DNA from 3 places in the Bradyrhizobium sp. CCGUVB1N3 genome. Region 3 is predicted to be linked to each of the others. Evidence: riboswitches for the same ligand, from Rfam matches in the RefSeq annotation. Region 3 holds a riboswitch; each other region holds the start of a gene.
What was found. A riboswitch is a leader RNA that binds a small molecule or an ion and turns the genes downstream of it on or off. The one in region 3 is predicted to bind cobalamin.
Positions count from the first base shown of each region.

Region 1: linked by a shared signal. The riboswitch ahead of metE (5-methyltetrahydropteroyltriglutamate--homocysteine S-methyltransferase) and the one ahead of NLM33_RS11090 (DUF1636 domain-containing protein) in region 3 are both predicted to bind cobalamin.
Region 2: linked by a shared signal. The riboswitch ahead of NLM33_RS48355 (ribonucleoside-diphosphate reductase subunit alpha) and the one ahead of NLM33_RS11090 (DUF1636 domain-containing protein) in region 3 are both predicted to bind cobalamin.

Region 1 covers NZ_JANADR010000001.1:8,052,940-8,056,177, forward strand. Annotated here, with positions in the region: gene metE (5-methyltetrahydropteroyltriglutamate--homocysteine S-methyltransferase) at 1-1,684, opposite strand, end outside; cobalamin riboswitch at 1,788-2,013, opposite strand; partial or broken gene NLM33_RS38170 (TauD/TfdA dioxygenase family protein) at 2,556-3,238, shown strand, end outside.
Region 2 covers NZ_JANADR010000002.1:343,909-347,146, reverse strand. Annotated here, with positions in the region: partial or broken gene NLM33_RS48360 (ribonucleotide-diphosphate reductase subunit beta) at 1-21, opposite strand, end outside; gene NLM33_RS48355 (ribonucleoside-diphosphate reductase subunit alpha) at 12-1,952, opposite strand; cobalamin riboswitch at 2,050-2,262, opposite strand; gene NLM33_RS48350 (hypothetical protein) at 2,366-3,163, shown strand; gene NLM33_RS49460 (hypothetical protein) at 3,184-3,238, opposite strand, start outside.
Region 3 covers NZ_JANADR010000001.1:2,325,088-2,328,325, forward strand. Annotated here, with positions in the region: gene cobN (cobaltochelatase subunit CobN) at 1-527, opposite strand, end outside; gene cobW (cobalamin biosynthesis protein CobW) at 527-1,576, opposite strand; gene NLM33_RS11090 (DUF1636 domain-containing protein) at 1,573-1,947, opposite strand; cobalamin riboswitch at 2,041-2,262, opposite strand; gene cobO (cob(I)yrinic acid a,c-diamide adenosyltransferase) at 2,303-2,938, shown strand; gene NLM33_RS11100 (cobyric acid synthase) at 2,949-3,238, shown strand, end outside.

The DNA of each region.
Region 1 (3,238 bases), 5.7 Mb from region 3:
CGTAGCGCCACCATTCGACAGTCATGGGCTTCGGTCGCGAGACATCGCCGAACAGAACCGGCGGGCGAACGTAACGCGAGCCGTAGGACTGCACCCAGCCGTGTTGGGTGAACACGAAGCCGGAGAGCTGCTCGCCGAAATACTGCACCATGTCGTTGCGCTCGAATTCGCCATGCACGAGCACGTCGAGGCCGATGTCTTCCTGCCACTGCACCGTACGGGCCGTCTCCGCCTTGAGGAATTGCTCGTATTGCGCGTCCGTCAGTTTGCCCTTGGCATGAGCAGCGCGAGCGTTGCGAACGTCGGCGGTCTGCGGGAACGAGCCGATCGTCGTCGTCGGAAAGGCCGGCAGACCAAAGCGCTTGCGCTGGACCTCTGCGCGGTTGGCAAAGGCGCTGGTACGGCGGCGCATCGTGTCGTCGATCGCTGCCATTCTCGGTGCAACGATCGCGTCGTGGATTTTCGGGGAGGTCTCGCGCGCCGTCGCCACCAGATCGGATGCGGCCAGGGCGGCTGCGACACTCGCCTCGCCTGCGAGCGCCTTCGCAAGGACCGTGAGCTCGCCGATCTTCTGCACCGAGAAGGCAAGCCAGCTCTTCACGTCCGGATCGAGATCGGTCTCGAGCTCAAGATCGATTGGGACATGCAGGAGCGAGCAGGAGGGCGCGAGCTGCACGCGATCCCTGCCGAACGTTGCAATGACGGGTTTGAACCGCTCGATCAATGCCGATAGGTCTGAACGCCACACGTTGCGGCCATCGATGACGCCGAGCGAAACCACGAGGTCCGCGCGGGCGCCGCATTCAATCTGGCTCAATTGTTGGGGAGCGCGGATAAGATCGACGTGCAGTCCAGCCACAGGCAGCTCCAGAGCGGTCGCCAGGTTGTCGCCGATCGCCCCGAAATAGGTGGCCAGCATGATCTTGATGTCAGGTACCTCCTTGGCGAGACACCCATAAGCCCGCTGAAGCGCATTCCGCGTGGTCTCGTCGAGATCAAGCACCAGACACGGCTCGTCAAGCTGGACCCACTCGGCTCCGCGTTTCGCCAGCTCCTTGAGAACCTCGACATAGACTGGCAGGAGACTATCGAGCAGCGAGATCGGATCAAACGCCAGATCAGCGCTCTTGCCGAGCTTCAGGAAGGTGACCGGTCCAACCAGAACCGGACGCGTTTGATAGCCAAGGGCTTTCGCCTCCTCATATTCCTCGATCGGCTTTCGGGAGGAGAGCCTGAAGGTCTGACCTTTATAGAATTCGGGCACCATGTAATGGTAGTTGGTATCGAACCACTTGGTCATCTCCTGCGCGGCGGACCCGCCGGCGTCATTGGGGTGACTGCTATTTGCTTCATGCTCCCCGCCTTGAGAGCCGCGCGCCATGGCGAAATAGGTCTTCAGCGGGACCGGACCTGCCTCCCAGCCATACGCCTCGGGAATGGCGCCCACCATGACGCTCGTGTCGAGAACCTGATCATAGAGTGAAAAGTCATTTGAGGGGATGACGGTGACGCCAAGCGAGTGCTGGCGCGCCCAGTTGGCGACACGAAGTCCGGCCGCAGCTTCAAGAAGCTGCCGGCTGCTGATCTTGCCGGCCCAGTAGCCTTCGAGTGCCAATTTGAGTTCGCGGCGTGGCCCGATACGTGGCGTGCCGAGAGTTGCGACAGGAAGTGAGAGAAGAGACATAGCTTTAACCCCATTATGGTGGGGGCAAAGGCCATGGCGGACGCGGGCAGGAGGGGCTGCGAAAGCGCCTGCTGCTTGGCGTACCACCGGACACCCCGCCCGTGGACGTTTATGTTGTCGGGGCAGGTCTCCTGGCTCGCGGGTCATCGTCTGCATCCGGCCTTCCCGAAGCATCTGCTTCAGTGACACGTATGGATGCGGACTCGCCGCTTACAGTTGCGGGGGCAGCGCCGGCATTACTTCAATCCTGAACGGATCGTGAGTGCACCGGCTTCCCTCTTAGCTCCAGATCGAGCGAGACCTGGAGAACCTCGACGCCTTCGATTTATCTGCAACCGGGGCGGTACGTCAACCTCTGAGGAGGACCACCTTTTCTGCGGCATGCTGCCGCGAATACGGCCTCAACAATGGAGGTCACTCCAAACGAACAGCTTGACGACGGGGTGCAAAACCAAATTTTGACCAGCGCCCCTGACGGCCATTGTTGTCGATAGGCTTGGCAGCCCTGTCCTTCCGATCTCAAGCGTTCTCATGTCCTTATCCAACGCCATGAGTTTCTTGTTCGTTCGGCACAGGGCGGCAATTTCTGCATCGATCGTCCAGCGAAGTCTAAACCTTTGCGCTCCGGTCAACTACCAATGTTAGCAATTGATCGAACCGGCAGATCGGTCAATCATGGAATGAAAGACCGTCACATAGGCCACACCTCACCTGTCGCAGACCCCGTTAAGAGCGCACGAGGGTGGCTTGTCGCCGTCACCGTGGAGTTTGACGGACCCGCTATGCGGTCCAGCAATTTGGCGTTCGACAGCCCCTATCGCAACCGAGCAGCTGGTCTGGCGAACAAGCCGCGAATTTGGAGAGTGCCGCTATGATTGCAACGGGCCTGTCGGATAATGTCATTCCTCGCGCCGACATCGTCAAACGCGCAGCGCGCATCGGAGCGGAAATCCGAAACATCAAGCTGTCGGGCGATCTACCGGACCAGACGATCGCCGCAATCAACGAGCTGCTGCTCGAGAACAAGGTGATCTTTTTTCGCGACCAGGGTCATCTCGACGACGCCGAAGCAGGAGCGCTTTGCTCTTCGTTTCGGAAGTCCGGCATGTCATCCGACGCTCGGTGCCATTAAGGGGACGGCGTCGATTATCGAGCTTGATTCGGTCCGCGCCGGCAGCCGGGCCGACCTGTGGCACACCGATGGGACCTTCGTCGATGGCTACCCTAAGATTGCGGTGCTGCGAGGCGTTGTGATGCCACCGTTCGGTGGCGATACGGTCTGGTCAAACACCGTCACAGCCTACCTCGACTTGGCACCGCCGCTGCAACGGCTTGCGGACAAGCTCTGGGCCGTTCACAGCAACGCCTTCGACTACGCAATAATGCCCCGCGCCAGCGAGCTCGACAAGAAGCACTTGGACGAAGTCTTCACCAAAACGATCTATCAGACTGAGCATCCAGTCGTGCGCGTCCACCCCGAGACTGGCGAACGCACGCTGCTCCTCGGCGCCCTGGTGCAACGTTTTGTTGGCATCCCGAAATACGACGGCCAGA
Region 2 (3,238 bases), on a different contig from region 3:
CGAGAGATCGATCACTGACATGCGAGGCACTCCTCATAGTCCGTGCGCTGCGGCGGCTGCAGCGGCGCGGCCTTATCGCGGTCGGCGATCTTGCCGGCGAACGCCGCGCGCGAGATCGATTTTGATCGGCAGTAGTAGAGGCTCTTCACCCCGCGCTTCCATGCCGTCCAGTGCAACATGTGGAGGTCCCACTTATCCACGTCGGCCGGCAGATAGAGGTTGATCGACTGGCTCTGGCAGATGAACGCGGCGCGGTCGGCGGCAAGCTCGACGATCCAGCGCTGGTCGATCTCGAAGGCGGTGCGAAAGATCGCTTTTTCGTGCTCCGACAGGATGTCGAGATGGGCGACCGACCCCTCGTGCGCAATGATCGACTGCCAGGTCGCCAAAGTGTCGGCGCCTTTGGCGGACAACACCTTGGCGAGATGCGGATTACGCACCGAGATGGCACCGGACAACGTCTTGTGGGTGTAGATGTTGGCCGGGATCGGCTCGGTGCAGGCGCTGGTGCCGCCGCAGATGATGCTGATCGAGGCGGTCGGCGCGATCGCGATCTTGTGGCTGAAGCGCGCCATCACGCCGCATTCCAGCGCATCCGGGCAAGGGCCTCGCTCGCGAGCGAGCGCCACGGATGCCGCGTCGGCATCGCGACGGATTTTTCGGAACATGCTGAGATTGAACGACTTGGCCAGGACGCTCTCCATCGGAATGCCCCTGGCCTGGAGAAACGAGTGGAAGCCCATCACGCCGAGGCCGACGGAGCGCTCGCGCAGGGCGGCGTAGCGGGCACGCTTCATGCCGTCCGGCGCCACCGTGATGAAGTGGGTGAGCACGTTGTCGAGGAAGCGCATGACGTCCTCGATGAAGCCGGGCGCCTCATTCCACTGGTCCCAGGTCTCGAGGTTGAGCGATGACAGGCAGCACACCGCAGTGCGCTCCTCGTTGCGATGATCGATGCCGGTCGGCAGTGTAATCTCACTGCACAGGTTGGAGGACGAGACCTTGAGGCCGAGCTCGCGCTGGTGCTTGGGGAGCGCGCGGTTCACAGTGTCGATGAACAAGAGATAAGGTTCGCCGGTCTGCAGCCGGTTCTCAAGAATGCGTTGCCATAGCTGGCGAGCGTCGATCTCGCGGACGACCTCGTTGGTCTTCGGGCTGCGCAGAGCGAACGTGGTGCCGGCGCCCACGGCACGCATGAACTCGTCGGTGACGTTGATGCCGTGATGCAGGTTGAGGCTCTTGCGGTTGAAGTCGCCGGACGCCTTGCGGATCTCGAGGAACTCCTCGATCTCGGGATGGTGGATATCGAGATAGACTGCCGCCGAGCCACGCCGCAACGAGCCCTGGCTGATCGCCAGCGTCAGACCATCCATGACGTGGATGAACGGGATGATGCCCGAGGTGACGCCGCCCTTCACCTTCTCGCCGATCGAGCGAACATTGCCCCAGTAGGTGCCGATGCCGCCGCCGTTGGAGGCAAGCCAGACGTTCTCGTTCCAGGTGCCGACGATGCCCTCGAGCGAGTCCGACACCGAGTTAAGGAAGCACGAGATCGGTAGGCCGCGCGTGGTGCCGCCGTTGGAGAGCACTGGTGTGGCCGGCATGAACCACAGCCGAGACATCGCATCATAGAGACGTTGGGCATGCGCAACATCGTCCGCGAAGGCACAAGCCACCCGCGCGAACATATCCTGGAGGCTCTCGCCGGCGAGCAGATAACGATCGGTCAGCGTCAGCTTGCCGAACGACGTCAGCAGGTCGTTGCGCGACCGATCGAGCGTGAGGTCGGAGGGCTTTGGCGATGGCGCGAGCGGCCAGGGCAGCGGAGCCGGCGATGGCGGCGGCACAAGACGCAGCTCAGGCGCGGTAGGCTTTGCCTGCGCTGGGGGCGGCCGCACACTCGGCAGCTCAACGAGATGACCATGCTGATCGAAATCGTAAGACGGCGACATCGGCAACCCCGCGATGTTTGGGGGCTGGGCGCGGGACGACTTGCGAGACTGGGCAAATGTCCCCGGCCGCAAGCGCCTCACCGGACACCCCGCCCGAGGACGTTCGTTCTGTCGCGGCAGGTCTCCTGGCTCGCGGGTCGCTGCGGCTGTCGGCCTTCCGGCGCTGTCGCGCCAGTGACCATGATGACAACCGCTCGCCGCTTACAGTTGCGGGGGCAGCCTCGGAGTAGCCGTTGCCGGCGCACCGGGTTCCCTCTTAGCTTCCATCCGACGAGATGTGGACTGGAAGACCGTGACGTACTACATATAGTGCTCCTCGGCGAGATTCGTCAAGCTTTTGGCGCGGGGGGAGGTCAAGATTCAGAAGGAAAACGGCACCGTCAAGTTTACCGATTGGAACGGCCGAGAGGTAGATGACTATGCATGCCAATCGGTCGGGCCCCTCTTTATCGCTGGAAGTGATTAGCTATGCCGTTTGGTTGTATTTCAGTTCCGAGACCGGCATCGAAGCCGCAATAACGATCCTGTTATTCGCCGAGTACATGGCGGAAAACGACGGCGCGCTGCACTTCGCGATGCCGGTCAATGGGAATGGCCCCCTCCCAAGCGAACAGATGAAAGCGCAACGCGTCACCATGCCCCGCGACACGCGTTCCCAACTGATGCCGATCGTGACGGATGTCATCGCGAGAAGAACCGATGGAAGGCCCCGACACGCGGAACCATTGGATGCATTCGCCGCGAGGCTGAACTCGCTCGGCTACGCTGGGTTTCATACGTGGTGGGTGCAGATCGTTTCGGAGTTGAAACGTTCGGATGTCCAGTCGGCATCCGTCTCCGTATGCGTGCTGGCGGCGGCTCTCGTGGAAGGCGCGCTAACGTTCGTGGTCAAGCACGCGCGATCCAAGCAGGTAGGCCCATTCGGATCCAACAACTTCGAACGTGATCCGCGTACCTGGCGGATCGACGATCTTGTCTCGAGCGCGGCGTCCGGAGGGCGATCGAGCATCCGGGATCAGGCCACGCGAAGCCGGTCAGACGGCCTAATTCAAACGCGCCAACGCATACACGCCGGGCGGATGTTGTCCGATCACCCTGCGGGCGTGCCCGGTCTTCGACCGGAAGAAGCACGCGACGCCAAGCAGACGGCCGAGCTAGTCGTGCGGAGTGTGCTCGACTGGCTCGACCGGTTTCCGCCGGATCCAAAATAACTGTCGCGCGCGCCGCGGGCCTAATCGATATCGGGAAGCCGATAACGTCGAACGTGGAGGGCCTCGTCCTCCGAG
Region 3 (3,238 bases):
TCGGGGACCTCGATTTCACCAACCACCGGCCCGGCATAGAGACCCGAGGCCAGCGCAAGCTGCGCGATCGCGGCTTGTGCGGCGACCGGTCCGCCCTTGTCGCAGAGCACTTTCAGCCTTCTGAGCGTCGAGACCGGCAAGGTCGAGAACGCATCCAGCCGCTCATCGTCGCGGCCATCCGCCGGCAACACGGCAAGCGCGATGCCGCGATCCTTCGCCAGTTGCTGGAGGGCCGCAAGCCCATACGCCCAATAGGACTCGCCGCCGATCAGGCGCACCAAAATGCCGCGCGCTCGCGACAGCGTCCGCTCGATATAGGTGTCGACCGACAGCGGATGACGGAGCTCGGCAAGATTGGCGAGCCGCAGCGACGGCAGGCTAGCGCGCCCCCGCCGCCAGCCGGCCGCGAACGCAGCGAGATCGGAATCCGAGAACGAGAGCACCACGAGATCGGCCGGGTCCTGGCCGATGTCCCTTGGCGTCGCGGTCTCCTCCAGACCACGGCTCTCGCGGAAGACGACGTGCATCAGATACCAAGCCCTGATATTCCGAGTCCTGCCTTGATCGCGGCCTCGTCGATATCGCCGTGCTCGCCGATCACGACCAGCTTGGATTGCCTGGGACGCACGCCCCAGGGCTGATCGAACTGATGCCGCACGCGCTCGCCGACCGATTGCAGCAAGAGCCGCATCGGCTTGCCCTTGACCGCGATATAGCCTTTTGCGCGCAGCACGTTCTGCTCGCGCGCCAGCCGCTGCACCGAGGCGATCAGCGCCTCGACGTCGACGACCTCAGGCAGATCGATCACGACGGAGTTGAAATCATTGTGCTCGTGCTCGTCCTCACCGTCGTGATGCGAGGGGCGCGCGGCGAGATCGTCTTCGGCCGCCGCTTCCAGGCCGAGGATCACGCGCAGATCGACCGCACCGTCGACCACCGGCAGCATCGGCACGGGACGCGGCATCTCAGCCGCGATCGCCGCCTTGGCTGCTTCGAGCCCCGCCGCGCCTGCAAGGTCAGCCTTGGTGAGCAGCACGATATCGGCGCAGGCGATCTGGTCCTCGAACACCTCCGACAGCGGCGTCTCGTGATCGAGATTCTCATCCGCCGCGCGTTGCGCTTCCACCGCATCCGGATCCGGCGCGAAGCGTCCGGCTGCGACCGCCTCGGCATCAGCCAGCGCGATCACGCCGTCAACCGTGATCCGCGAGCGGATCTCCGGCCAGTCGAACGCTTTCAGCAGCGGCTTCGGCAGCGCCAGCCCCGATGTCTCGATCAGGATGTGGTCTGGCCTCACCCGGCGCGCGAGCAGTTGCTCCATCGCCGGAATGAAATCGTCGGCGACGGTGCAGCAGATGCATCCATTGGCGAGCTCGACGATGTTTTCTTCCGGACAATTGGCGTCCGCACAGGATTTCAGGATCTCGCCGTCGACGCCTTCGCTGCCGAACTCGTTGACGAGCACCGCGAGCTTCTTGCCGTTGGCATTGCTGATCAGGTGCTGGATCAGCGTCGTCTTGCCTGATCCCAGAAAGCCCGTGACGACCGTGACCGGGACTTTTGCGAGCGTATTCATTCGGCGGCCTCCGGCACGACGGCGATGGGGGGAATGCGGGCAAGCGATTGCTTGCGGAAGATTTCGGGACGGCTGCGCCAGGGCACGATGCCGTCGGGCGCCGCCGCGTAAGCCGAAGCGCCTGCGATCACGTCGTTCGCGTTGGCTTCCGACAGGCGCCCGTAGACATAGGACCATCGACCGGGCGCGCTGAGCGCGACCGAGCAGCCCTGGCTGCAGGCCGACAGGCATTCGACGGGAACCAAATTGACATCGTCAGGCACGCCGGCGTCGAGGATCGCGGCATGCAGCCGCGCGCCGGGCGTGGTTTCGCCTTCGCCCAGCGTCTGGCCAGCGCGGCAAGTGATGCAAACGTGAAGTGTGACGGCCATCGCCCCTTCCAGGATATCTGCGGGAGGCGATGAGGCGCACGAACCGCTCGAGGAGAGGATCCGTTTCCCCGTCGCGGAACACCCCGTCCGCCGGTCCAAAACATTCGCGCTGGCAGGTCTCCCGGCTTGCGGAGCAGGGTTTTATCCCTTCGATCCCCGCCTTCCCGATCCCCTTGGGGATCAGTGGCTTCGGGCATCTCTCCGGTCACGGTCGCGGGGGCGGCTGCTTTTCGAACACGAATCTTGCCGATTCGAGCCCTATCGCATTCCCTCTTCGCCTGTCGTAGGACAGGAACCAACGCTGGCCCACCATTTGCCCATGGCCGCCACTTGTCAAGCCGAAGGACCATTTCAGATGACGCCTGAACCGGATACCCCAGCGGTGCAAGACACCGACGCCCGGCATGCCACGAAAATGGCGAAGAAGAAGGTTGCCCGCGACAAGATCATGGCGACCAAGAGCGGCGAGAAGGGGCTGATCATCGTCCATACCGGCGCGGGCAAGGGCAAATCCTCCTCCGCCTTCGGCATGATCGTTCGCTGTGTCGCGCATGGCTTCCCTTGCGCGGTGGTCCAGTTCATCAAGGGCGCGTGGGATACCGGCGAGCGGCGGCTGCTCACCGGGCATTTTGGCGATCTCTGCCAGTTCCACGCCATGGGCGAAGGCTTTACCTGGGAGACGCAGGACCGTACCCGCGACATCGCCGCGGCGAAGGCCGGCTGGGTGAAGGCCAAGGAGCTGATATCGGACGAACGCCTGCGCATGGTCGTGCTCGACGAAATCAACATCGCGCTGCGCTACGATTATCTCGACATCGCCGAGGTCGTCGACTTCCTGAAGACGCAGAAGCCGCCGCTGACGCATGTCGTCCTCACCGGGCGCAACGCCAAGGACGAGCTGATCGAGATCGCCGATCTCGTCACCGAGATGACGCTGGTGAAACATCCGTTCCGCTCCGGCATCAAGGCGCAAGCCGGCGTCGAGTTCTGAGACTTTCGCGATGGCGCGCGCATTGATGATTCAGGGAGCGGGCTCGGACGTGGGCAAATCGCTCATCGTCGCGGGCCTTGCGCGCGCCGCAAAGCGCCGCGGCCTGCGCGTGCTCCCCTTCAAGCCGCAGAACATGTCGAACAACGCGGCCGTCACCGTCGATGGCGGCGAGATCGGCCGCGCCCAAGCCTTGCAGGCGCTCGCCGCCGGCGTCGAGCCGCACACCGACATGAATCCGGTGCTGCTGAAACCCGAGACCGATGTCGGCGCGCAGGTCATTGTGCAGGGCAAGCGCATCGC